4 regions of the Streptomyces sp. NPDC091287 genome follow, and region 2 is predicted to be linked to each of the others. Evidence: riboswitches for the same ligand, from Rfam matches in the RefSeq annotation. Region 2 holds a riboswitch; each other region holds the start of a gene.

Region 1 (5,596 bases), on a different contig from region 2:
GCCCGCTACGTACTGCCGGAGTTCACCGAGCGCACCGCGACCGGAACCCGGACGCTGGACCCGTACTCCAAGCTGCTGTCCGAGCGGATCGTCTTCCTCGGGAGCCCGGTCGACGACATCGCCGCGAGCGACCTCATCGCCCAGTTCATGTATCTGGAGCACGCCGATCCGGACCGGCCCCTGTCGCTCTACATCAACTCCCCCGGCGGCACGTTCCAGGCGATGGCGGCGGTCTACGACACGATGCGGTTCCTGACCTGCGAGGTGGAGACCTTCTGTCTGGGGCAGGCGGGCTCCTACGCGGCGGCCCTGCTGGCGGCCGGGGCGAAGGGGCGCCGACATGCGCTGCCCGGCGCGCGGGTAGTCATTCAGCAGCCCGCCATGGAGGAACCGATGCGGGGCCAGCCGTCCGACCTGGAGATCCACGCGCGCGAACTGGTGCGCACCCGCGAGATGTTCGCGGCCATGCTGGTCCGGGACACGGGCCGGACCGCGGAGCAGATCACCGCCGACATCGAGCGCGACACCATCCTCGACGCCAAGGCCGCCCTCGCCTACGGGCTGGTCGACCACGTCATGGAGAACCGCTGACTCTCCCGGCCGCCGTACGACGCGAGGTGAAACGCCGATGGAGCCACCCCAGTTCCCGCCCCTGCCCGCGCTGACCCGGGCCGAGGGCGAGTTCGTCGACTGCTATCTGGCCGTGCTCGACCAGGTGGGCCGGATCAACCCGGCCCGTGGCAGCGACACCTACAGCGCGCTGCGGGCCGCCCAGGCCCTGGCCTCCCGGGCGGCCGCGCTGCGCGACGCCCTGGCCCTGATGCACGAGCGCGGCGAGTCGCGGATCCACGCCGCCACCCTGGCGCGGGCCCTGCGCGTCCTGGACGGGGAGCGCCGGGCGGGCCGGGTCGCGGTGCCGCCGCCCGTGAACTGACCGGCCCCGCGCACGGGAAGCGCGCTACGGGAGCGGGCCGGTCGGTCCCGCGCACGACACGCCCGGTCGGGGGACCGATTCGTCTCGCTCGTTCGGCGTAGGCGATCACCCGCCCGAGCGACGGCTCAACTTGCGTTCGATGCGCGGTCCGTACTCGAAATGCCCCCTTTCGTCGCTGGTACGAGGGTGTGCGCCCGGCTCGCGGGCGAGCGCGAATCCGACCTGTCCACCCGAATGGATCAGTGGTGAGGAGACTCACAAACCGCTGTTTCAGCTCGGAATTCCGGCATCGAGTGAGTCAAGATCCCTGGGACGACAAGCCCCCGCCACCGCGGCGGGGCGGTCCGGGCGGACGCCGAGTCCTGCCGCCGCCCGGATGACTGGTCGACAGGAGTGGATCGGCAGGAGTGGAGGACCCGAGCACAACGGGCCGCCCGGGAGACCGGGAAGCCCTCGGGGTGAAGCCGCGACAGCGGCCGGGCAACTTCGCCAGCCCGAACCCGACAGGTCATCCTTCACAGGCGGCTGACGAAGGGTTGCGCATGTCTGCGCAGGTTCATGTCCCGTCTCTGTTCGCCCGGGTCGGTACGGCCTCGGTACTCACCCTGGCTGTGACGTCCACGATGCTGGCGCCCGGTCTGGTGAACGATGCCGAGGCCGCCACCCACTCGACGAAGGCCCTGAAGGTCGCCGCGTCGAAGAAGGGGGCTCCCTACAAGTACGGAGCGGCCGGTCCCAGCCGCTTCGACTGTTCGGGGCTGACGGTCTATTCGTTCAAGAAGGCCGGCAAGAAGCTTCCCCGCACGGCACAGCAGCAGTACAACAAGACCCGCCACATCGGGAAGTCGCAGCGCAAACGCGGCGACCTCGTCTTCTTCCATTCGGGTCGCAGCGTCTACCACGTGGGCATCTACGCCGGGGCCGGGAAGATCTGGCACTCCCCCAAATCGGGGGACGTGGTGAGACTGGCCAAAATCTGGTCCAAGAGCGTCTGGTACGGACGGGTCCGCTGACCCACCGACCGGACGCTCTTTCCGTGCGGGCGGCCCGGCCCGGCCCCTCCTCGGGGCCGCCCGCATACCGCCCGCGCCCTCAGCGCAGCAGGGGGCCGGTGACCAGCGCCAGTCCCAGACCGGTGAGCGCCACACCGCTGCCGCCCTCGATGGCGCGGGCGGTACGCGGGCGGCGCAGCCACCGGCCCAGCCGGTCCACGAGCAGGGCGACGGCCGGGAACCAGATCAGCGCCAGCGCCACCACCAGGGCCGCGAGCAGCAGGGTCCTGGGCAGCGGCGGCTGACCGTGGGGCACGAACTGCGGGAGCAGGCTGAGGAAGAGGACCGGGGCCTTCGGGTTGAGCGCGTTGGTCAGGAACCCCTGACGCAGCGCGCGTCCGAACTCCCCGGTCACGGGCCGCCCCGGCTCGTCCTCCCGCGTACCGGAGGGTGAGCCGGAGCTGTCCTGCGAGGGCCGGCGGCGGATCGCGTACAGCGCGCTGATCCCGAGGTAGAGCACGTACGCGCCGCCGAGCAGCTGGACGGTACGGAAGAGCACCGGCATGGTCACCAGCACCGCGGCGAGTCCGGCGACCGCGAGCGCGGTGTGCACCAGCAGCCCTCCGGCGACGCCGAACGCGGTGGCCAGGCCCGCGATGCGCGAGGCCAGGGCGTTGCGTACGACGACGGTGAAGTCGGCGCCGGGCAGTGCGACCATTCCGGCGGCGACCCCGGTGAAGGCGATCAGTTGTGCGTCCATGGGTCCACCTTGGACCGGCGGAGCCTTTAGCATGTATTTGCAATCTTCTGGGTCTGCCTAAAGGAACGCTTTCATGTACGACCCGACACGGCTCGCGGCACTCGTGGCGGTCGCGGAGGCCGGATCGATCACCCGGGCCGCCGCCCGCCTCGGCTACACCGCACCCGCGCTCTCCCAGCAGCTGGCCAAACTGGAGCGGGAGGCCGGGGCGGCACTGCTCGTGCGCCACCACCGCGGGGCGCGGCTGACGGCGGCGGGCGAGCTGCTGGCGGGCCGGGCCCGGCGAGTCCTGGACGAGCTGGACCAGGCGCGGCACGAGCTGGCTCAGCTGGCCGGGCTCTCGGGCGGCAGGCTGCGGGTGGGGACGTTCACGACGGCCGGGATCCATCTGCTGCCGCCGGTCCTGAGCGCGTTCCGGCGGGCCCATCCGGAGGTCGAGCTGGCCGTCGCCGAATACGAACCGCCGGGCGGCATCGCCGCAGTGGTCGCGGGCGAGGTGGATCTCGCCCTGACCCACGCCTACGAACCGGCGGCGGCCGAGCCCCCGTCGGCGGGCGTTCTCGTCGAACCCCTGCTGGTCGAGGAGCTGGTGCTGGTCGCCTCGGTGGGCCACCGGCTCTCCGAGGGCACCGGGCGGCTGCCGGTCGGCGAGCTGGCGGGGCGGCCGCTGATCAGCAGCGCGCCCACCCATCCGCCCCGGCGCGGGGTCGAGAACGCGCTCGCCGAGGCCGGGGCGACACCGGCGGTGGTCTGCGAGTCGCCCGGGTACGCGCTGGTGTGCGCGCTGGTCAGCGCGGGGCTCGGGGTGGCGGTGGTGCCGGAGATGGTCGCCTCAATGTCCTCGGCCCCGCTGTCGGTCCGGCGGCTGGAGCCCGCCTCGTTCCGCCGGACCATCTCGGTCGTGCACCGGGGCGACCGGTCGACCGCGGCGGCGGCGACGCTGCTCGCGCTGCTGCGCAGCGGCTTCGGCCGTGGGAGCACGGCCCCCGCGCGATGAGCCTCACCGGGGTCAGCCCTGGATCGGGACGACCCAGGGGAGGGCGATCCAGACCGTCTTGCCGCCCTCGGCGGTCGGGGTCACCTGGAGCCGCCCGCCACGCTCCTTGGCCAGGGCCCGAATGATGACCATGCCCCGGCCGTTGTCCTGCCGGACGGCGGCGGGCAGCCGCTGGGGCCAGCGGGGGTGACTGTCCGTGACGCCGAGATACAGCTCCTCGTCGCGTTCGAGGCGCAGATCCACGGTGAAGGTGGGCGACTGGCCGAACGTGTGCTGGACGGCGTTGGTGGCCAGCTCCGAGATGATCAGCCGGATGGTGTCGGCGAACTCGGTGTCGTCGGGCAGCCCCCATTGGGCCAGGGTCCTGGCCACATGTCTGCGGGCCGACGAGACCGAGACCGGATCGGTCGGCAGCGTGACGGTTGCTTCCTGATGGTCTGCCATGGCGACGCCGTCCCTTTCCCGCCCTGGCCGACCGGCGGCCGGCCAGGATTGTGCTTCGCGCCAGATTGCCATTGATGCAGCTCCCTGTAACGACGTTCGGCCAAGATATGCATATATCTGTCGCTCGAAGCGGTGAATTCGGGACCCGTACGGCGTGGACGGGCGGCACACTGACCCCTCTGCGGGCCGGCCCCGGTGACGGACCGGCCCTTCCCGACAGCAGAAGGAGACCGGCATGCTGCACGGCCCCGTCGTCCGACGCCGCAAGCTCGGTGAGGAGCTGCGGAGTCTGCGCCACGCCTCCGGGCTGACCAGCCGGGACGCGGCGCGGCTGCTCGGCTGGCACCAGTCGAAGGTGAGCCGCATCGAGACGGGCGCGAGCGGGGTGACGCCCGCCGACGTGTCACGGCTGCTGGACGTCTACGCGGTGCGCGACACCCAGTTGCGTTGCCTGCTCGAAGTCCTCGCGGGGTCGGCGGGCGGCGGCGGTTCGGGCTGGTGGCATGCCTACCGCGGGCTGATCCCGCCGCAGTACCGGGACTTCATCAGCCTGGAGTCGCAGGCCAGCACGGTCCGGACGCTGGAGACCTCGGTGGTGCCGGGGCTGCTCCAGACCGCCGGATACGCACGTGCCGTGACCCGCGCCTCGCTGGACGGCTTACCGGACGGCCGGCTCGACTCGCTGGTCGAGGTCCGGCTGACCCGCCAGCGGGTGCTGCGCGCGAGTCCGCCGCTGCGCTTCACCGCCGTGCTGGACGAGGCGGTGCTCCGCCGCGAGGTGGGTGGGCCGCAGGTGATGAGGGACCAGCTGCAACATCTGATCCAGGTTGCCCAACTTCCGCATGTGCAACTGCAGTTGCTGCCGTTCTCGGTCGGCGGATACGTCGGCCTCACCGGACCTTTCGTTATTTTCTCTTTTCCGAACATTTCTGATCTGGATGTGGTCGTTCTTGACCACTTGACGAGTAGCCTCTACCTGGAGCGGAAAGAAGACCTCGACGCGTACAGCTCGGCCTTCCGTTCCTTGCAGGCACACGCGCTCTCACCAGAACGCTCGCTGGACCTCATCACCGAGATCAGACGCAGCTGAGGGGCCGCCATGTCAGACCGTCTCGCACTGTCCGCCGCAACACCGTCGTCCACCGCGCCGCCCACCCCGCGGTGGCGGCGCAGCAGCCGCTCGACCGGGATGAACAACTGCGTGGAGACCGCCCTGTTGGGCGGCGCACTCCTCGCCGTACGCGACTCCAAGGACGTGCGCCGGCCGCCGCTGCGCTTCTCCGCGGCGGCCTGGACCACCTTCGTGGACGGGCTCGGCCCGCACGGGGCCCGTCCACGGCGCTTCAACTGACCGGAGCGTCCACCTGCCGGGGAGCGGTGGCGAGGACCGTGGCCACCGCGGTCGTGATCTGCTCCTCGGTCAGGTCGGCGCGCGCGGTCAGCCGCAGCCGCGAGACGCCGTCCGGTAC
Region 2 (5,596 bases):
AACGAACGCCGCCAGCGTTATGACAACGTGCCCTACGGCACCGCGTTCGAGAAGCTGACCGCCCTCTCCTACCCCGAGGGCCACCCGTACCACCACACCCCGATCGGCTCCATGGCCGACCTGGACGCGGCCACGCTGGAGGACGCCCGCGCGTTCTTCCGTACGTACTACGCGCCCAACAACGCGGTGATCTCGGTGGTCGGCGACATCGATCCCGAGCAGACACTCGCCTGGATCGAGAAGTACTTCGGCTCCATCCCCTCCCACGACGGCAAGCAGCCGCCGCGCGACGGGACGCTGCCCGGGATCATCGGCGAGCAGCTGCGCGAAGTGGTCCACGAGGAGGTCCCGGCGCGCGCGCTGATGGCCGCCTACCGGCTGCCCCACGACGGCACCCGCGCCTGTGACGCCGCCGACCTGGCGCTCACCGTGCTGGGCGGCGGCGAGTCCTCCCGGCTGCACAACCGCCTGGTCCGCCGCGACCGGACGGCGGTGGCGGCCGGTTTCGGACTGCTGCGGCTCGCCGGAGCGCCCTCGCTCGGCTGGCTGGACGTGAAGACGTCCGGCGGCGTCGAGGTGGAGACGATCGAGGCCGCGGTCGACGAGGAGCTGGCCCGGTTCGCCGCCGAGGGGCCCACTCCCGAGGAAATGGAGCGGGCCCAGGCGCAGTTGGAGCGCGAGTGGCTCGACCGGCTCGGCACGGTCGCCGGCCGCGCCGACGAACTGTGCCGCTACGCGGTCCTGTTCGGTGACCCGCAGCTCGCCCTGAGCGCCGTGGGCCGCGTCCTGGACGTCACCGCGGAGGAGGTGCGCGCGGCGGCCGAGGCGACCCTGCGCCCCGACAACCGGGCGGTGCTGGTGTACGAGCCCATCGAGCCGGCCGACGAGGCCGACGAGTCCGACGAGGGCACGGCAGGCACCGAGGGCACCGACGCGCACGAGGGGGCGGACAAGTGAGCGACGCCGCCGTGACTGGAGTAGCCATGGAGTACCACCCGCAGCCCACGCCCGGCACGGCCCGCCCCTGGGCCTTCCCGGCGCCCGAGCGCGGCGCCCTGCCCAACGGGCTGACCGTGCTGCGCTGCCACCGCCCCGGCCAGCAGGTCGTCGCGGTGGAGATCTTCCTGGACGCGCCGCTGGAGGCCGAGCCCGAGGGCCTGGACGGCGTGGCCACGATCATGTCGCGGGCGCTCTCGGAGGGCACCGACAAGCACAGCGCCGAGGAGTTCGCCGCCGAGCTGGAGCGCTGCGGTGCCACGCTCGACGCGCACGCCGACCACCCCGGCGTCCGGGTCTCCCTGGAGGTCCCGGTCTCCCGGCTGGCCAAGGCCCTCGGGCTGGTCGCCGAGGCGCTGCGGGCCCCGGCGTTCGACGGGAGCGAGATCGAGCGCCTCGTCGGCAACCGCCTCGACGAGATCCCGCACGAGCATGCCAACCCGTCCCGGCGCGCCGCCAAGCAGCTCTCCAAGGAGCTGTTCCCGGCCACCGCCCGGATGTCCCGCCCGCGCCTGGGCACCGAGGAGACGGTCCGGCGGATCGACGAGACCGCCGTGCGCGCCTTCTTCGACGCCCACGTCCGGCCGTCCACCGCGACGGCCGTGATCGTCGGAGACCTGACCGGTATCGACCTGGACGCGCTGCTGGCGGAGACCCTCGGCGACTGGTCGGGCAACGCCGGTCAGGCCCGCCCGGTGCCGCCCATCACCGCGAACGACACCGGCCGCGTCGTGATCGTGGACCGGCCCGGCGCGGTCCAGACCCAGCTGCTGATCGGCCGCATCGGCGCCGACCGGCACGAGCGCGTGTGGCCCGCCCAGGTGCTCGGCACGTACTGCCTGGGCGGCACCCTCACCTCCCGGCTGGACCGGGTGCTGCGTGAGGAGAAGGGCTACACCTACGGGGTGCGGGCCTTCGCCCAGGTGCTGCGCTCCAGCGGCCCCGATTCGGGCGGCGCGGCCATGCTCGCGATCAGCGGCTCGGTGGACACGGAGTCCACGGGACCGGCGCTGGACGACCTCTGGAAGGTCCTGCGGACGCTGGCCGCCGAGGGGCTGACCGACGCCGAGCGCGAGACGGCCGTACAGAACCTGGTGGGCGTCGCCCCGCTGAAGTTCGAGACCGCCGCCTCCGTCGCGAGCACGCTGGCCGACCAGGTCGAGCAGCACCTCCCCGACGACTACCAGGCCCACCTCTACGCCCGGCTCGCCGAGACGGGCACCGTGGAGGCGACCGCCGCCGTGGTCAGCGCCTTCCCGGTCGACCGGCTGGTCACGGTCCTCGTGGGGGACGCCGCGCGGATCGAGGAGCCCGTGAAGGCCCTCGGCATCGGAGAGGTGTCGGTCGTCACCGGCTGACGCACGTGTGGCACACCGCCGCGAACAGGACCCCGACGAACGCATATTCGTCGGGGTCCTCCCTTTTGGGTCGATTAATCCATTCCATCCCCTTTTGGGGGAGAGGTTGCCTGTCTGCCCTGTGGGATGTGCGACAAATCCCCTTGTCCGTTTGGCGATGGGAAGTCGCCCCGCCTAGCGTCGGCTCGGCTGTCCGCCACCCGTATGCCGCAGCCGCGGCGCCGGGCAGTCATCGCCGAGTCCCCGTCAGGCGCGAGCCTGGGGAGCCGGGGACCCACGCAGTCCCTGGGGTGAATCGGAGGTCCGTGCCGCGAAACCGGTGCGGGGATCCGTAGGAGACCTTCCTGCTCCGAACCCGTCAGCTAACCCGGTAGGCGAGAAGGAAGGAAAGGATCAGCCCCTCCATGGCGTTCACCCGTGCCACCGGGAAGCACCGTGCCCCGAGCCGCCTCACGCGCCGGAGCGCCCAGGCCGCCGGCATCGCGGCTCTGGCCACCACCGGAGTCCTCGGCTCGCTGGCCTCCCCGGCCCTGGCCGCGGACACCGAGGCCGCCCAGGTCGCCGACACCGGCCTCACCCAGGCCGTCGCCCTCGACGCCACTCTCGCCGAGCAGATAGACGCGCAGGCCCACGCCCAGAAGCAGCAGGCCGACGCGATCGCGAAGGCGAAGGCCAAGGCCGCCGCGGAGGCCCGCGAGAAGGCAGCCAAGGCCAAGGCGAAGGCGGAGGCCGAGCGCAAGGCCGAGGCCCGTGCCAAGGAGGTCCGTGAGGAGAAGGCCCGCGCCGCACGCGCCGCCGAGCGCGCCCGCCTGAACGCCTTCCACCTCCCGGTCGCCGGCTCCCACGTCACCACCGGCTACAACACCGGTGGTTCGCTCTGGTCCTCCGGCAGCCACTCCGGCGTGGACTTCCAGGCCGCCTCCGGCAGCTCCGTCGTCGCCGTCGGCGCCGGCACGGTCGTCGAGGCCGGCTGGGGCGGCGCCTACGGCAACAACATCGTGCTCCGGATGACGGACGGCACGTACACCCAGTACGGACACCTCTCCTCGATCGGCGTCTCCGTCGGCCAGAGCGTCTCCTCCGGCCAGCAGATCGGCCTCTCCGGCTCCACCGGCAACTCCACCGGCCCGCACCTGCACTTCGAGGCCCGGACCAGCCCCGACTACGGCAGCGACATGGACCCCGTCGGCTACCTGCGCTCCCACGGACTGAACGTCTGATTCGTCCCGCGCGACCCCGTCCGAAGGCCCCGGCACCCGCCGGGGCCTTCGGCAATTCCGGCCCGAAGATATCCATGGATTGTGGCCTGCCATCGGAAATTCCGGCAGATTGCAATAGAGTCACGGAACAGACGTCGGGCGGCCGCGTTTCGCGGGGATCAAGGCGGAGGTTCGGACATGCGCATTCCCGCGCATTCGGTATGCACGGCAATCCGTGACGACATCGTCTCCGGTGTCTACGAGCGGGGCAGCCGCCTCACCGAGGAGTTGCTGGCCCGCCGCTACGGGGTCTCCCGCGTCCCGGTCCGCGAGGCCCTGCGCACGCTGGAGTCCGAGGGCTTCGTGGTCACCCGCAGACATGCGGGCGCCTGTGTCGCCGAGCCCACCGCGCAGGAGGCGGCCGATCTCCTGGAGGTGCGGATGCTTCTGGAGCCACTGGGCGCGGCCCGCGCGGCCCAGCGCCGCACGGAAGCCCACCTGAAGGTGCTCCGGGGCCTGGTCAGACTGGGCCAGGAGCGGGCCCGCCGGGGCGAGGGCGAGGATCTGCGCTCGCTGGCCGGCTGGTTTCACGAGACCCTCGCCCAGGCCTCCGGCAGCCCCGGCCTCATCGCCCTGCTCACCCAGCTCCGCCACAAGATCGCCTGGATGTACGCGGTCGAGCAGCCGGCCCGCCCGGTCGACTCCTGGGCCGAGCGCGGCGCGATCGTGGACGCCGTGGCGCGCGGCGACGCGGAGCGGGCGAGGGCGCTGACCGCCCAGTACGCGGAACGCGCCACCGGGGCCCACCGGCTGCGCCGCCCGCAACCGCCGGGGCGGCGCACCGCGCCCGTTCCCCGTGTGAGCACTTCGCAACACGACGTAAACATCGCGGGCGTCCGCAATTAACGGAAGAGCCGTATACAAAGAGAAGTAATTGCGGGGCATTGTTTGTGCTGCCCGAATTGTCGATGCACGGCTCTTTCCCGAAAGCGAAAGAGCCGTGATCCCTCGAAGGGGTCACGGCTCTCGCACCTGTCGAATCCGGCCGGGCCGGTTCGCGTCGGGTCAGACGGTCTCGGGGAGTTCTTCCAGGCCCTCGGCGACCAGCTTCGCGAGCCGGTCCAGAGCGGCCTCGGCGTCGTCCGCGTCGGACGCGAGCACGATCTCCTCGCCACCCTGCGCGCCCAGACCGAGCACGGCGAGCATGGAGGCGGCGTTCACCGGGTTGCCGTCGGACTTGGCGATCGTCACGGGGACGCCGGAAGCCGTGGCGGCACGGACGAAGATGGAAGCGGGGCGGGCGTGCAGGCCCTCGGCCCAACCGACGTTTACGCGGCGCTCAGCCATGGTTCTGCCCTTCACATATCAACGGTTGTCTAGACCAGTCTCTCATGCAGTGCGTGGTGCTGTGCCCGGCCTCCTGTCCGGTGCTGTGCTCCGGCTGCCCCGGTCCGGGCCTCCTCAGACTGCCCGGACACCGATCTCTCCGCGACCGGGGTCCCCGCCGTAGGCTTTGCCCATGGAGCCCACGCCGGAGCAGAGTCCGCATCACGCGTACCCCGACCACTGGGAAGCGGACGTGGTGCTCCGCGACGGTGGCACCGCGCGCATCAGGCCGATCACCACGGACGACGCCGAGCGACTGGTCAGCTTCTACGAGCAGGTGTCCGACGAGTCGAAGTACTACCGGTTCTTCGCCCCGTATCCGCGCCTATCCGACCGGGACGTGCACCGCTTCACCCATCACGACTACGTCGACCGGGTGGGACTGGCCGTCACGATCGGCGGCGAGTTCATCGGAACGGTCCGCTACGACCGCATCAACGACCAGGGCCGCCCCGCCTCCGCCCCCGCCGACGAGGCCGAGGTCGCCTTCCTCGTCCAGGACGCCCACCAGGGCCGCGGCGTCGCCTCGGCGCTGCTCGAACACATCGCCGCCGTCGCCCGGGAGCGCGGTATCCGCCGCTTCGCCGCCGAGGTGCTCCCCGCCAACAACAAGATGATCAAGGTGTTCCGGGACGGCGGCTACACCCAGCGCCGCAG
Region 3 (5,596 bases), on a different contig from region 2:
GCGTGGCGGGCTCATCATGCGTGGACTGCGCACCCTCCCGGTCGAGTTCGAACCGGGTAGCCGATCCGAAAAAAGTGACACAGTGTCAACTCTGTGACTTTCACGTGATCTGCGCTGCATCGACTTGTGACACACGTTCGAGTCCCGCTAGGTTCACGGTTCGACGCGTCGGTCGCACCTTGCTCACGCGTCACTTGGGCGCCGAAGCGGGCACGTCAATCCGCTGCGCGGCGCTCAGGTCACTCGCTTGTCAGTCGCACGGAAGGCATACCCATGGGCTCCGCGAACGGCAGACACCGCCGCCCTCGTCAGGCACCCGCCATCATCGTCGCCGCAGGTGTGACGGGATCGGCCATCGCCATCCCGCTGCTCGGCGCCGGCGGCGCGCACGCGGCCGAGGCCACCACCTGGGACCGGGTCGCGGAGTGCGAGAGCGGCGGCATGTGGAGCGCCGATCTCGGCAACGGCTACTACGGCGGGCTCCAGTTCTCGCAGGAGACCTGGTCGGCGTACGGCGGCACGGCGTTCGCGCCCCGCGCCGACCTCGCCAGCCGCTCGCAGCAGATCTCGGTGGCCGAGAAGGTCCTGGACGACCAGGGTTCGAAGGCGTGGCCCAGCTGTGCGGTGATCTCCGGCCTCGCGGTGGACGGCAGTCTGCCGGGCGTCGACCCGGGCACCTCGCCGTCCGCGGACCCCTCCGCCGACCCGTCCGCCGATCCCTCGGCGGACCCCTCGGCCGACCCGACCTCCACCCCGACCGACGAAGCGGACGCAACCGGCGAACCGGGTGAATCCGGCAAGGGTGAGAAGGGTGATGAGGCGGACAAGGGTGGTACGGGTGACGCGGAGAAGGGGAGCGAGGCTCCCGACTCCTCGGTGACGCCCTCCGCCCCGCCCGCCTCCGACGCCCCCGACGCCTCGGACCCCTCCACCGCCCCCGACGCCTCGACGGGTGAGGGCGGCCAGGGAGGCAAGCACCGGGGCACCCCCGCGCCCGAGGAGGCCGACGCGGGCCGGCAGGACGGCCCCCGTGAGTCCGGTCGGCACGCCTCGCGCGGCGAAGGCGACGCGCGGGACGGTGGCGCGGCGACCGCCGGCGGCTACACGGTGCGGCCCGGGGACAACCTCTGGGCGATCGCCGACGCCCAGGAGATCCCCGGCGGTTGGACCGGCCTGTACGAGACGAACAAGGGCCTCCTGGGCTCCGACCCGGACCTGATCCTGCCCGGCCAGAACCTGGACCTGGGCCTGGACCGTGGCGCGGGCGAGGGCGCGGACCGGGGTGCGGGCAAGAGCGCGGACCCGGCCGCGCCGGAGGGTGCCGAGACGCCCGCCGGGGCGCCCGCCACCAACTGATCGAATTCGGGAAAACACCCCGAAAATCGAGGCAGTTAAGAGACCTATGTCCACTTTTGCGTAAGTGAGACATGGGTCTCTTTGCTTCAACTGGCGCGTCTCGTCCGGCTGGTCCGGGCGAATCGCCCCCCACCTGCGGAAACACCCCGCCGACCAAGGTGAGTTCGGGTTGATTGCCCCCTATGTCCATCTTTGAATGTCGGGGTTGCCTGTGTTTACGGTCGGAACCGCTCGCACCGCGGGCCCCGTCGACCGTCACGCCGAATCCTGCCGTCGGTCGAAGGGAACAGACGCGTAAGCGCCGTAGGCAGGAGCGGGGGACCCAGGTAAGCCGCCGGGTCCGGACGCCTCGTCGAACCGACGAGGACGTACGGGGCCGGCTAGGGGTGAAGTCGCGAGCAGCACCGCGCGACCGGGCAACTCATCAGCCCGAACCCGACAGCTCACCTCGTAGGCGTCGGTGAGGAGATTCGTTCCATGCTGCTGAACAGCAAGGGCAAGCACCGCCGCCCGTCCAAGGCCACCCGTATCGCCACCCTCGCGGGTGTCACCGGTGCCGCCATCGCCGTCCCGCTGATGGGCGCGACCAACGCTTCCGCCGCCTCCGTCGAGACCTGGGACGCCGTCGCCCAGTGCGAGTCCGGCGGCAACTGGTCCATCAACACCGGCAACGGCTACTACGGCGGACTGCAGTTCTCGCAGTCCAGCTGGGCCGCCGCCGGCGGTACGCAGTACGCCTCCCGTGCCGACCTGGCCTCCAAGGACCAGCAGATCGCCGCCGCCGAGAAGCTCCTCGACCTCCAGGGCCCGGGCGCCTGGGCCTGCGCCGGCGCCGGCGGCCTCACCAACGACGGTGTGGACCCGGGCGTGAACACCGGCTCGGGCTCCGGCGAGAGCAAGCCCGAGCAGGCGCAGCCCGAGCGTCAGGCCGAGCAGCCCACCACGCGCTCCGAGCAGCGCGAGGCCCCCAAGGCCGAGAGCAAGAAGACCGTCACCACCCCGACCGGCGAGAAGGTCCAGAAGGGCGACGGCGAGTACAAGGTCAAGGCCGGCGACACCCTGAGCACCATCGCCGAGGCGGAGGGCGTCAAGGGCGGCTGGAGCAAGCTCTTCAAGCTCAACGACGACATCGTCAAGGACGCGGACCTGATCTTCCCGGGTCAGCAGCTCCACCTGAAGTAACCGCCGTCTCTCCTCCCCGGAGGAGAAGCGTCCGGCGGCACTTCTCCTCGCACGGCTTCCCGGCCCGGCGCGCTCATCCCCCCAGCGCGCCGGGCCGGGTTCTTCGTGAGCGGCGGGCGCCGATGGCCCGCATGCGTTCACCTCTTGTTATTACCACTCAGTAGATTTCTAGAGTTTTGTCCCGTGATGCAGGTCCTTGGGTCCTTTTTCGTCCCAGGAGGCGGGCGGTCGGCCGACCGGAGCGGCCGGGCCCGATAGGCTCGTGCCGCAAGGCCACAGTGACCCTGCACAACCAATGTCAGATCCCAGAAGGAGATGCCTCGTGCCGTCCATCGACGTCGTCGTAGCCAGGGAAATCCTCGACTCCCGGGGCAACCCCACGGTCGAGGTCGAGGTTGGCCTCGACGACGGCAGCACGGGCCGTGCTGCTGTTCCGTCCGGTGCCTCCACCGGTGCGTTCGAGGCCATCGAGCTTCGCGACGGTGACCCCAACCGCTACATGGGCAAGGGCGTCGAGAAGGCCGTCCTCGCCGTCATCGAGCAGATCGGCCCGGAGCTCGTCGGGTACGACGCCACCGAGCAGCGCCTCATCGACCAGGCGATGTTCGACCTCGACGCCACCGAGAACAAGGCCTCGCTCGGCGCGAACGCCATCCTCGGCGTCTCGCTGGCCGTCGCGCACGCCGCCTCCGAGGCGTCCGACCTGCCGCTCTTCCGCTACCTCGGCGGCCCGAACGCGCACCTGCTGCCCGTTCCGATGATGAACATCCTGAACGGCGGCTCGCACGCCGACTCCAACGTGGACGTCCAGGAGTTCATGATCGCCCCGATCGGCGCGGAGTCCTTCTCCGAGGCCCTGCGCTGGGGCGCGGAGGTCTACCACACGCTGAAGAAGGTCCTCAAGACCAAGGGCCTGTCCACCGGACTCGGCGACGAGGGCGGCTTCGCCCCGAACCTGGAGTCCAACCGCGCCGCCCTGGACCTCATCGTCGAGGCCATCAAGGAGGCCGGTTACGTCCCGGGCCGCGACATCGCGCTCGCGCTCGACGTCGCCGCGTCCGAGTTCTACAAGGACGGCGTCTACGAGTTCGAGGGCAAGTCCCGCTCGGCCGCCGAGATGACCGAGTACTACGAGGAGCTCGTCTCCGCGTACCCGCTGGTCTCCATCGAGGACCCGCTGTACGAGGACGACTGGGCCGGCTGGAAGGTCATCACCGACCGCATCGGCGCCAAGGTGCAGATCGTCGGCGACGACCTCTTCGTCACCAACCCCGAGCGTCTGGCCCGCGGCATCGAGGAGGGCTCCGCCAACGCCCTGCTCGTGAAGGTCAACCAGATCGGTTCGCTGACCGAGACCCTGGACGCCGTCGAGCTGGCCCAGCGCAACGGCTTCAAGTGCATGATGTCGCACCGCTCCGGCGAGACCGAGGACGTCACCATCGCCGACCTCGCCGTCGCCGTGAACTGCGGCCAGATCAAGACCGGCGCCCCGGCCCGCTCGGACCGCGTCGCCAAGTACAACCAGCTGCTGCGCATCGAGGAGATCCTCGACGACGCCGCGGTGTACGCGGGCCGTTCCGCCTTCCCGCGCTTCAAGGGCTGACCCGTAGCGTCAAGACGGTAGCCTCCGCCCGTCCCCGCACCCGGTCCCGTACCGTGTGCGGGGACGGACGTGTGTGATGGGGAGGCGGGAGACATGGCCGGGAAGGATCGCGACCGGTTCTCCACCGCGACCAGACTGCGGCTGCTCGGCGAGCAGACCGCGGCCCGCGTGTACCGATCCCAGAACCGCCGGCAGGCCCGCCGCTCCCGGCTCACCGGCCGGGCCGCGTTCCTGGCGCTGGTGGTCTGCTCCCTGGTGGTGGCGCTCGCCTACCCGATGCGGCAGTACGTCTCCCAGCGCGACGAGATCGCCGAGCAGGAGCGGCTCTCGCAGCAGGCGGAGCGGCGCACCGAGGAGCTGCGGGACGAGAAGGCGCGGCTCCAGGACGACGCCTACATCATGCGGCTGGCCCGCCAGCACCTCCACTACGTCCTCCCCGGGGAGACCGGCTACACCGTGGCCGACCCCGACGCGGCCCGGGACCGCCGCGGCGAGTCGGGCGCGAGCGACCGGCCGTGGCACTCGAACCTCTGGGACGGCGTGGACAGCGCCGACCGTAACGACGACCGCGACTGACACCGACCCCGTACGTCCCTCCGTACGTCCACCTCTACGAGCTTCCGAGCAGAACCAAGGCAGGCATGGAAACGCCCCCTCCGCAGACCGAGTCCACCAAGCCCACCGACGCGGACATCGCCGCGTTCGAGCAGCAGCTCGGCCGCCCGCCGCGCGGTCTGCGCGCCATCGCGCACCGCTGCCCGTGCGGCAACCCGGACGTGGTGGAGACCCAGCCCCGTCTGGAGGACGGCACGCCGTTCCCCACGACGTACTACCTGACCTGCCCCCGGGCGGCCTCGGCGATCGGCACGCTGGAGGCCAACGGGGTCATGAAGGAGATGACGGCCCGTCTGGAGACCGATCCTGAGCTGGCCGACGCCTACCGGGCCGCGCACGAGGACTACATCACCCGTCGCGACGCCATCGAGGTCCTGGAGGGCTTCCCGAGCGCGGGCGGCATGCCGGACCGGGTGAAGTGCCTGCACGTCCTGGTCGGCCACTCGCTGGCCGCCGGCCCCGGGGTGAACCCGCTGGGCGACGAGGCCATCGCGATGCTGCCCGAGTGGTGGGCCAAGGGCCCCTGCGTCACGCCCTGCGACGGGGCCGCCGAGGGGCGGGACGCATGACCCGGGTTGCCGCCGTCGACTGCGGTACGAACTCCATCCGGCTCCTCGTCGCCGACGTGGACCCCGCCACCGGCTCCTTCACCGAGCTGGACCGGCGCATGACGATCGTCCGCCTCGGCCAGGGCGTGGACAGGACCGGCCGGCTCGCCCCCGAGGCGCTGGAGCGGACGTTCGCCGCCTGCCGCGAGTACGCGGCGGCCATCGAGGAGCTGGGTGCGACACGGATCCGCTTCGTCGCCACCTCCGCCTCCCGCGACGCCGAGAACAGCGC
Region 4 (5,596 bases), on a different contig from region 2:
CGTGGAGCGGTAGTTCTGCTCCAGCAAAATCGTCGTCGCGCTCGGGTAGTCCTCCTCGAACTGGAGGATGTTGCGGATGGTCGCGCCCCGGAAGGCGTAGATCGACTGGTCCGCGTCGCCCACCACGCACAGCTCGGCGGGTGCGTCGGCCTCCCCGGCCGGGCCGACCAGCTCCCGCACCAGCGTGTACTGGGCGTGGTTGGTGTCCTGGTACTCGTCGACGAGGACGTGGCGGAAGCGGCGGCGGTAGTGCTCGGCGACGTCCGGGAAGGCCTGGAGCAGGTGGACCGTCGTCATGATGATGTCGTCGAAGTCCAGGGCGTTGGCCTCGCGCAGGCGGGCCTGATAGAGCGCGTACGCCTGGGCGAGGGTCTTTTCGAAGCCGTCCGCGGCCTGTCCCGCGAAGGTCTCCTCGTCGATGAGCTCGTTCTTGAGGTTGGAGACCTTGGCGGTGAAGGACTTCGGCGGAAACTGCTTCGGGTCCAGGTCGAGGTCGCGGCAGACCAGGGCCATCAGTCGCTTGGAGTCGGCGGCGTCGTAGATCGAGAACGACGAGGTGAAGCCGAGCTTCTTCGACTCACGGCGCAGGATGCGGACGCACGCGCTGTGGAAGGTCATGACCCACATGGCGTTGGCGCGGGGCCCGACGAGCTGCTCGACGCGCTCCTTCATCTCGCCCGCGGCCTTGTTGGTGAAGGTGATCGCGAGGATCTGCCCGGGGTGCGTCCCGCGCTCGGCCAGCAGGTGGGCGATGCGGTGGGTGAGGACGCGGGTCTTGCCGGAGCCGGCCCCGGCGACGATGAGCAGCGGGGACCCGGCGTGCACGACGGCGGCGCGCTGCTCGGTGTTCAGCCCGTCGAGCAGGGCGGCGGAGTCGATCGCCGGGCGCGGGTGCCCGTCCCGGTAATACCCGTCCCGGGGCGGCGGGGGCGCGTCGTAGACGCCCTCGAAGAGTTCCTCCGGCACCGCTTCGGGCGCGTGGTCCTCGGGGGGCGGCGGGGGGCCGTCCTCCGCGGGCTGGAGGCCGGTCAGGAAACTGTCGTCAAAGAGGCTGCTCATCGCCTCCCGAGTCTAGGCGGCCGGACTGACAAGGTTCCGCCGAAGGCGGGAAGCGGGCTCCGCTACCCGCCGCCGACACGCCCGTACCGGGTACGCACGGAGACCGGACGCCGACGTTCCGTGAAGGAGTGCCCGGTCGGAGGGGGTGCGGACCCCCCGATCCGGAAAGGTCACGAAAATGTATCGGGCATATCGCTCATCGTCCTTCCCAGCGGCGGGGCCGGTTGGCTAGCGTGCTCGGTCAGGTGGCCCGTACCCTCCCTGAGGCGAACCACGCCTGACGGGCACCTCTGCCGAATCCGTCCTGCCGCCCTGACAGTTCGGAACCGGGGACCCACACGCAACACCGGGGTGAATCGGTCCGTGCCCTCGCATCCGGACCGTAGGACAACCTTCCGTTCCGTCCGAACCCGACAGCTAACCCGGTAGGCGGTCCACGGAAGGAGATGCCGGTCTTGGCATCGCATCGCAAGCCGCGCACGAAGGTGCGCACCACCACCCCCGCCGTCGGGCTGACGACGGCCGCGCTGGCGTCTGTGACGCTGCTCTCCACGCAGAGCGCCACGGCCGCGCCCGCGGAGCCGAAGCCCGCCATCGAGGAAGTGCAGAAGAAGGTCGACGCCCTGTACCGGCAGGCGGGCACCGCGACCCAGGAGTACAACCGGGCCAAGGCCGCCTCCGCGTCCCAGCAGACGAAGGTCGACACGCTGCTCTCCGACGTGGCGAAGCGGGCCGAGAAGATCAACGAGGCGCGCCGGGCGCTGGGCTCGTACGCGGCGGCCCAGTACCGCAACGGGGGCATCGCGCCCGCAGCGACGTTCTTCCTGGCGGACAACCCGCAGGGGTACTTCGACCAGAGCCGGCTGATGGACCGGGCGACGGAGCGGCAGCAGAAGGCCGTCGACGAGGTCCGTACGCAGCAGGCCTCGGCGGCGAAGAAGCGCGCGGAGGCGGTGAAGAGCCTGGAGACCCTCACCGAGACGCAGGCCACGCTCGCCTCCAGCAAGAAGGACGTGCAGACCAAGCTCACCGAGGCCCGGGGGCTGCTGTCGAGGCTGACCGCCGAGGAGAAGGCGCGGCTGGCGGAGCTGGAGCGCAAGAAGGAGGCCGAGGCGAAGGAGAAGGCGGCGAAGCTGGCCGCCCGGCAGGCCGCCGAGGCGAAGGAGAAGGCCGAGGCCGAGGAGAAGGCCCGCGAGGAGGCGGCGAAGGAGTCCGGCGGCGGTTCGGACACGGGCTCCGGTTCCGGTACGGGAACGGATCCGGGCTCCGGCACCGGCACCGGCACCGGTACGGACAGCGGTTACGCCGCCAAGGCGGAGAAGGTCCTGGCCTTCGCCCGCGCCCAGATCGGGAAGCCGTACGTGTGGGGCGCGTCGGGCCCCTCCAGTTACGACTGCTCGGGGCTGACGCAGGCGGCGTGGCGGGAGGCGGGCGTGACCCTGCCCCGGACGACCTGGGACCAGGTGGAGGTCGGGACGCGGGTCGCCACGTCCGATCTGCTCCCCGGGGACCTGGTCTTCTTCTACGACGACATCAGCCACGTCGGCATCTACAAGGGCGACGGGATAATGATCCACGCCCCGAAGCCGGGTGCGAACGTGCGCGAGGAGTCGATCTACTACATGCCGATCTACGGAAGCGTGCGCCCCGCGTAGGGCAGGCGCCCAGCGCGGAGCGGGCGTCCCGCCCGGAGCGGGCACCCCGCCCGGAGCGTGTGCCCAGCCCGGAGCGGGCACCCCGCCCGGCGCGGGCGCGCCGCGCGGACTCAGGTCCAGACCGTGGCGATGAAGATGTTGGCGACCGTCAGTCCGCCGACCGCGGCGAACGCGCCCTTGTCCACCATCTCGTCGTCCCGCTTGACGTAGACGAGGGCGAGGATCACGACCAGCAGCGCGAGCTTGATGCCGATCTTGACGTTGTTCACGGTCTGGTCGTCGGCCTGGTTGAGTCCGACCAAGGCGATGCCGGTGACGAGCATGGTCAGCGCGCCGTGCAGCATGGCGGGGATGAAGCGCGCGGTGCCCGCCCCCATGGCCTTCATCTGCGTCAGGAAGCCGCCCAGCAGGGAGGCGATGCCGATGATGTGCAGGGCGACGAAGACATTGATGAGTACGTCCATGGCTCCGGAGCCTAGCCAGGGCCAAGGATTTTCCTTTCAGTGAGGCAGACCTTCCTTGTGCGCTTCCTCCGGCATTGACCGCATTGCCCTGATGTGTGGGCATAACGGTGATCAACTACGACCGATGAAACGTCACATCAGGGCAATAGCGGTCATGGCGACTCTTTTCCCGGCACCGGGATTAGCGTCCTTCACGGACCCGCCGGTATCCCCCGACGGGCACCCGACAGGAAGGATGCCGCCCCCGTGGCAGCGCACCGCAGGTCAGCTCACCGAAAACCCAAGCAGCGCCCGCTCACCGGCTCTGCTGCCCGCACCGCCGCCACCCTGGCACTCGCCGGGGCCGCCACCGCGGGATCGGTCACCGGGGCGGGCGCGGCCCCCACCGAGCCGGCCCCCACCGCCGCGCAGGTCAAGGCGAAGGTCGACCGGCTGTACCACGACGCCGAGGTCGCCACCGAGAAGTACAACGGGGCGAAGGAGAAGGCGGCCAACGCCACCCGCGCCGTCGACGCCCTGGCCGACGTGGCCGCGCGTCGCACCGCCCGCCTCAACACCGCCCGGCACGCCCTCGGTTCGCTGGCCACCGCGCAGTACCGCAGCGGCACCCTGGACCCGGCCCTGCAACTGGCGCTCTCCTCCGACCCCGACGCCTATCTGCAACGCGCCTCCTACCTCGACCGGGCGGGCGACCGGCAGAGCGGCCTCCTGCGCGGCATCCGGCGCCAGGTCTCCCAGATCACCCGCGTCAAGGCACGCGCCGACCAGGAGACCGAACGCCTCGCCGCCCGCCGCGCCGAACTGCGCGAACACCGCACCGCGATCCGCACCAAGCTGGCCGACGCCCGCAGGCTGCTGGACACCCTGACCGCCGACGAGCGCGCCGCCCACGAGCGCTCCGCCGACGCCCGGGGCGCCGGCGGCCCGGCCCACGCCGACCGCTCGACCGTCCGCAGCGGTCCGGTCGCGGCCCCCGGCTCCCGCGCCGCCCAGGCCATCGATTTCGCGTACGGCGCGATCGGCAAGCCGTACGTCTGGGGCGCGACGGGCCCGAACGGCTTCGACTGCTCGGGCCTGACCCAGGCGGCCTGGAAGGCGGCGGGCGTGAGCCTGCCGCGCACCACCTACACCCAGATCAACGCCGGAGCCCGGGTCCCCCGCTCCGAACTGGCCCCCGGTGACCTGGTGTTCTTCTACTCCGGGATCAGCCATGTCGGCCTCTACATCGGCGGCGGCCAGATGATCCACGCCCCGCGCCCCGGAGCGCCGGTCCGCATCGCACCCGTCGATCAGATGCCTTTCGCCGGAGCGACCCGGGTGGCATAGTCCGCCGCGCCGGTCCCGATCTCCCGCCGAAGGAACTCCCGTATGACGTCGATGGCGAACGCCGTCCAGGACTACGCCCGGGCGCTCGCGCTGCGCTCCCCGGACCACTACCGGGTGGGCCCGTTCACCGTCCGGCACAACCCGGGCTGGGAACTGAAGTACGCCAACTACGCCATCCCCGACCGGGACGCGGAACCCACGGCGGACGAGGTGGCGGCCCTGGTCGACGCGTTCGGGAAACACGAACGGCTTCCCCGCCTGGAGTTCCTGCCCGCCTGGGCCCCGGCCGTGGAACCGGCCCTGCTGGCCGCCGGTTTCACCGTGGAGAACCGCGCCCCGCTGCTCGCCTGCGGCCGCGAGGACCTCCGGCCGCCGAGGCCGGTCGACGGTCTCCGCATCGGCACACCGGTCACCGAGGCGGAGTTCACCGAGGCCGCCCGCGTCCAGCACCACGGCTTCGGCGGCGAGGGCGAGCCCGAGCCGGGAATGACCGACTGGCTGCGCGCGGCGGCCGCCGGCGACGGGGTCGCCGCACTGGCCGTCCTCGACGGAGCGCCGGCCGGGGCCGGCGGCTGCTCGGCCGCGATCGACGGCCTGAGCGAGCTGGCCGGGCTCGCCGTCGCCGCCCGCCACCGCCGCCGGGGCGTGGGCGCCGCGCTCTCCACGTGGCTGACGGAACGGGCCTTCGACCGGGGCTGCCGGGCGGTCTGGCTGGAGCCGGGCGACCCCGGCGTCGAGCGGGTCTACGCGGGCATCGGCTACCGCAGGATCGGCGAGAAGGTCAACATCTCGCTGGAGCCGAAGCCGGGGCCGGAGACCGCCTGAGGGCTGCCCCGGCTCACTGAGGGCTGCCCCGGCTCAGACCAGCCGTCGAGCCGTCGCCCACCGGGTCAGCTCGTGCCGGTTGGAGAGCTGGAGCTTCCTGAGGACCGCCGAGACGTGCGACTCGACCGTCTTCACCGAGATGAACAACTGCTTGGCGATCTCCTTGTACGCGTAGCCGCGGGCGATCAGCCGCAGCACCTCGCGCTCGCGCTGGGTGAGGCGGTCCAGGTCCTCGTCGACCGGCGGCGCGTCCGTGGAGGCGAAGGC

Evidence for each region. A riboswitch is a leader RNA that binds a small molecule or an ion and turns the genes downstream of it on or off. The one in region 2 is predicted to bind cyclic di-AMP.
Region 1: another riboswitch for cyclic di-AMP. It lies ahead of ACIQRW_RS30215 (C40 family peptidase); the one in region 2 lies ahead of ACIQRW_RS06375 (M23 family metallopeptidase).
Region 3: another riboswitch for cyclic di-AMP. It lies ahead of ACIQRW_RS16255 (transglycosylase family protein); the one in region 2 lies ahead of ACIQRW_RS06375 (M23 family metallopeptidase).
Region 4: another riboswitch for cyclic di-AMP. It lies ahead of ACIQRW_RS34975 (NlpC/P60 family protein); the one in region 2 lies ahead of ACIQRW_RS06375 (M23 family metallopeptidase).

The regions. Positions count from the first base shown of each region.
Region 1 covers NZ_JBIVUV010000020.1:90,623-96,218, reverse strand. Annotated here, with positions in the region: gene ACIQRW_RS30225 (ATP-dependent Clp protease proteolytic subunit) at 1-591, shown strand, start outside; gene ACIQRW_RS30220 (hypothetical protein) at 629-934, shown strand; cyclic di-AMP (ydaO/yuaA leader) riboswitch at 1,288-1,473, shown strand; gene ACIQRW_RS30215 (C40 family peptidase) at 1,477-1,947, shown strand; gene ACIQRW_RS30210 (LysE family translocator) at 2,027-2,686, opposite strand; gene ACIQRW_RS30205 (LysR family transcriptional regulator) at 2,760-3,683, shown strand; gene ACIQRW_RS30200 (ATP-binding protein) at 3,696-4,127, opposite strand; gene ACIQRW_RS30195 (helix-turn-helix domain-containing protein) at 4,363-5,217, shown strand; gene ACIQRW_RS30190 (DUF397 domain-containing protein) at 5,227-5,478, shown strand; gene ACIQRW_RS30185 (8-amino-7-oxononanoate synthase) at 5,471-5,596, opposite strand, start outside.
Region 2 covers NZ_JBIVUV010000003.1:383,391-388,986, reverse strand. Annotated here, with positions in the region: gene ACIQRW_RS06385 (M16 family metallopeptidase) at 1-957, shown strand, start outside; gene ACIQRW_RS06380 (M16 family metallopeptidase) at 984-2,354, shown strand; cyclic di-AMP (ydaO/yuaA leader) riboswitch at 2,578-2,745, shown strand; gene ACIQRW_RS06375 (M23 family metallopeptidase) at 2,759-3,574, shown strand; gene ACIQRW_RS06370 (GntR family transcriptional regulator) at 3,752-4,459, shown strand; gene ACIQRW_RS06365 (HPr family phosphocarrier protein) at 4,619-4,900, opposite strand; gene ACIQRW_RS06360 (GNAT family N-acetyltransferase) at 5,073-5,596, shown strand, end outside.
Region 3 covers NZ_JBIVUV010000008.1:283,982-289,577, forward strand. Annotated here, with positions in the region: gene ACIQRW_RS16245 (cytochrome P450) at 1-97, shown strand, start outside; gene ACIQRW_RS16250 (transglycosylase family protein) at 274-1,356, shown strand; cyclic di-AMP (ydaO/yuaA leader) riboswitch at 1,697-1,828, shown strand; gene ACIQRW_RS16255 (transglycosylase family protein) at 1,834-2,538, shown strand; gene eno (phosphopyruvate hydratase) at 2,834-4,141, shown strand; gene ACIQRW_RS16265 (septum formation initiator family protein) at 4,235-4,717, shown strand; gene ACIQRW_RS16270 (DUF501 domain-containing protein) at 4,783-5,325, shown strand; gene ACIQRW_RS16275 (exopolyphosphatase) at 5,322-5,596, shown strand, end outside.
Region 4 covers NZ_JBIVUV010000027.1:58,339-63,934, forward strand. Annotated here, with positions in the region: gene pcrA (DNA helicase PcrA) at 1-1,059, opposite strand, end outside; cyclic di-AMP (ydaO/yuaA leader) riboswitch at 1,341-1,507, shown strand; gene ACIQRW_RS34975 (NlpC/P60 family protein) at 1,506-2,714, shown strand; gene ACIQRW_RS34980 (hypothetical protein) at 2,825-3,178, opposite strand; gene ACIQRW_RS34985 (NlpC/P60 family protein) at 3,425-4,504, shown strand; gene ACIQRW_RS34990 (GNAT family N-acetyltransferase) at 4,547-5,329, shown strand; gene ACIQRW_RS34995 (response regulator transcription factor) at 5,363-5,596, opposite strand, start outside.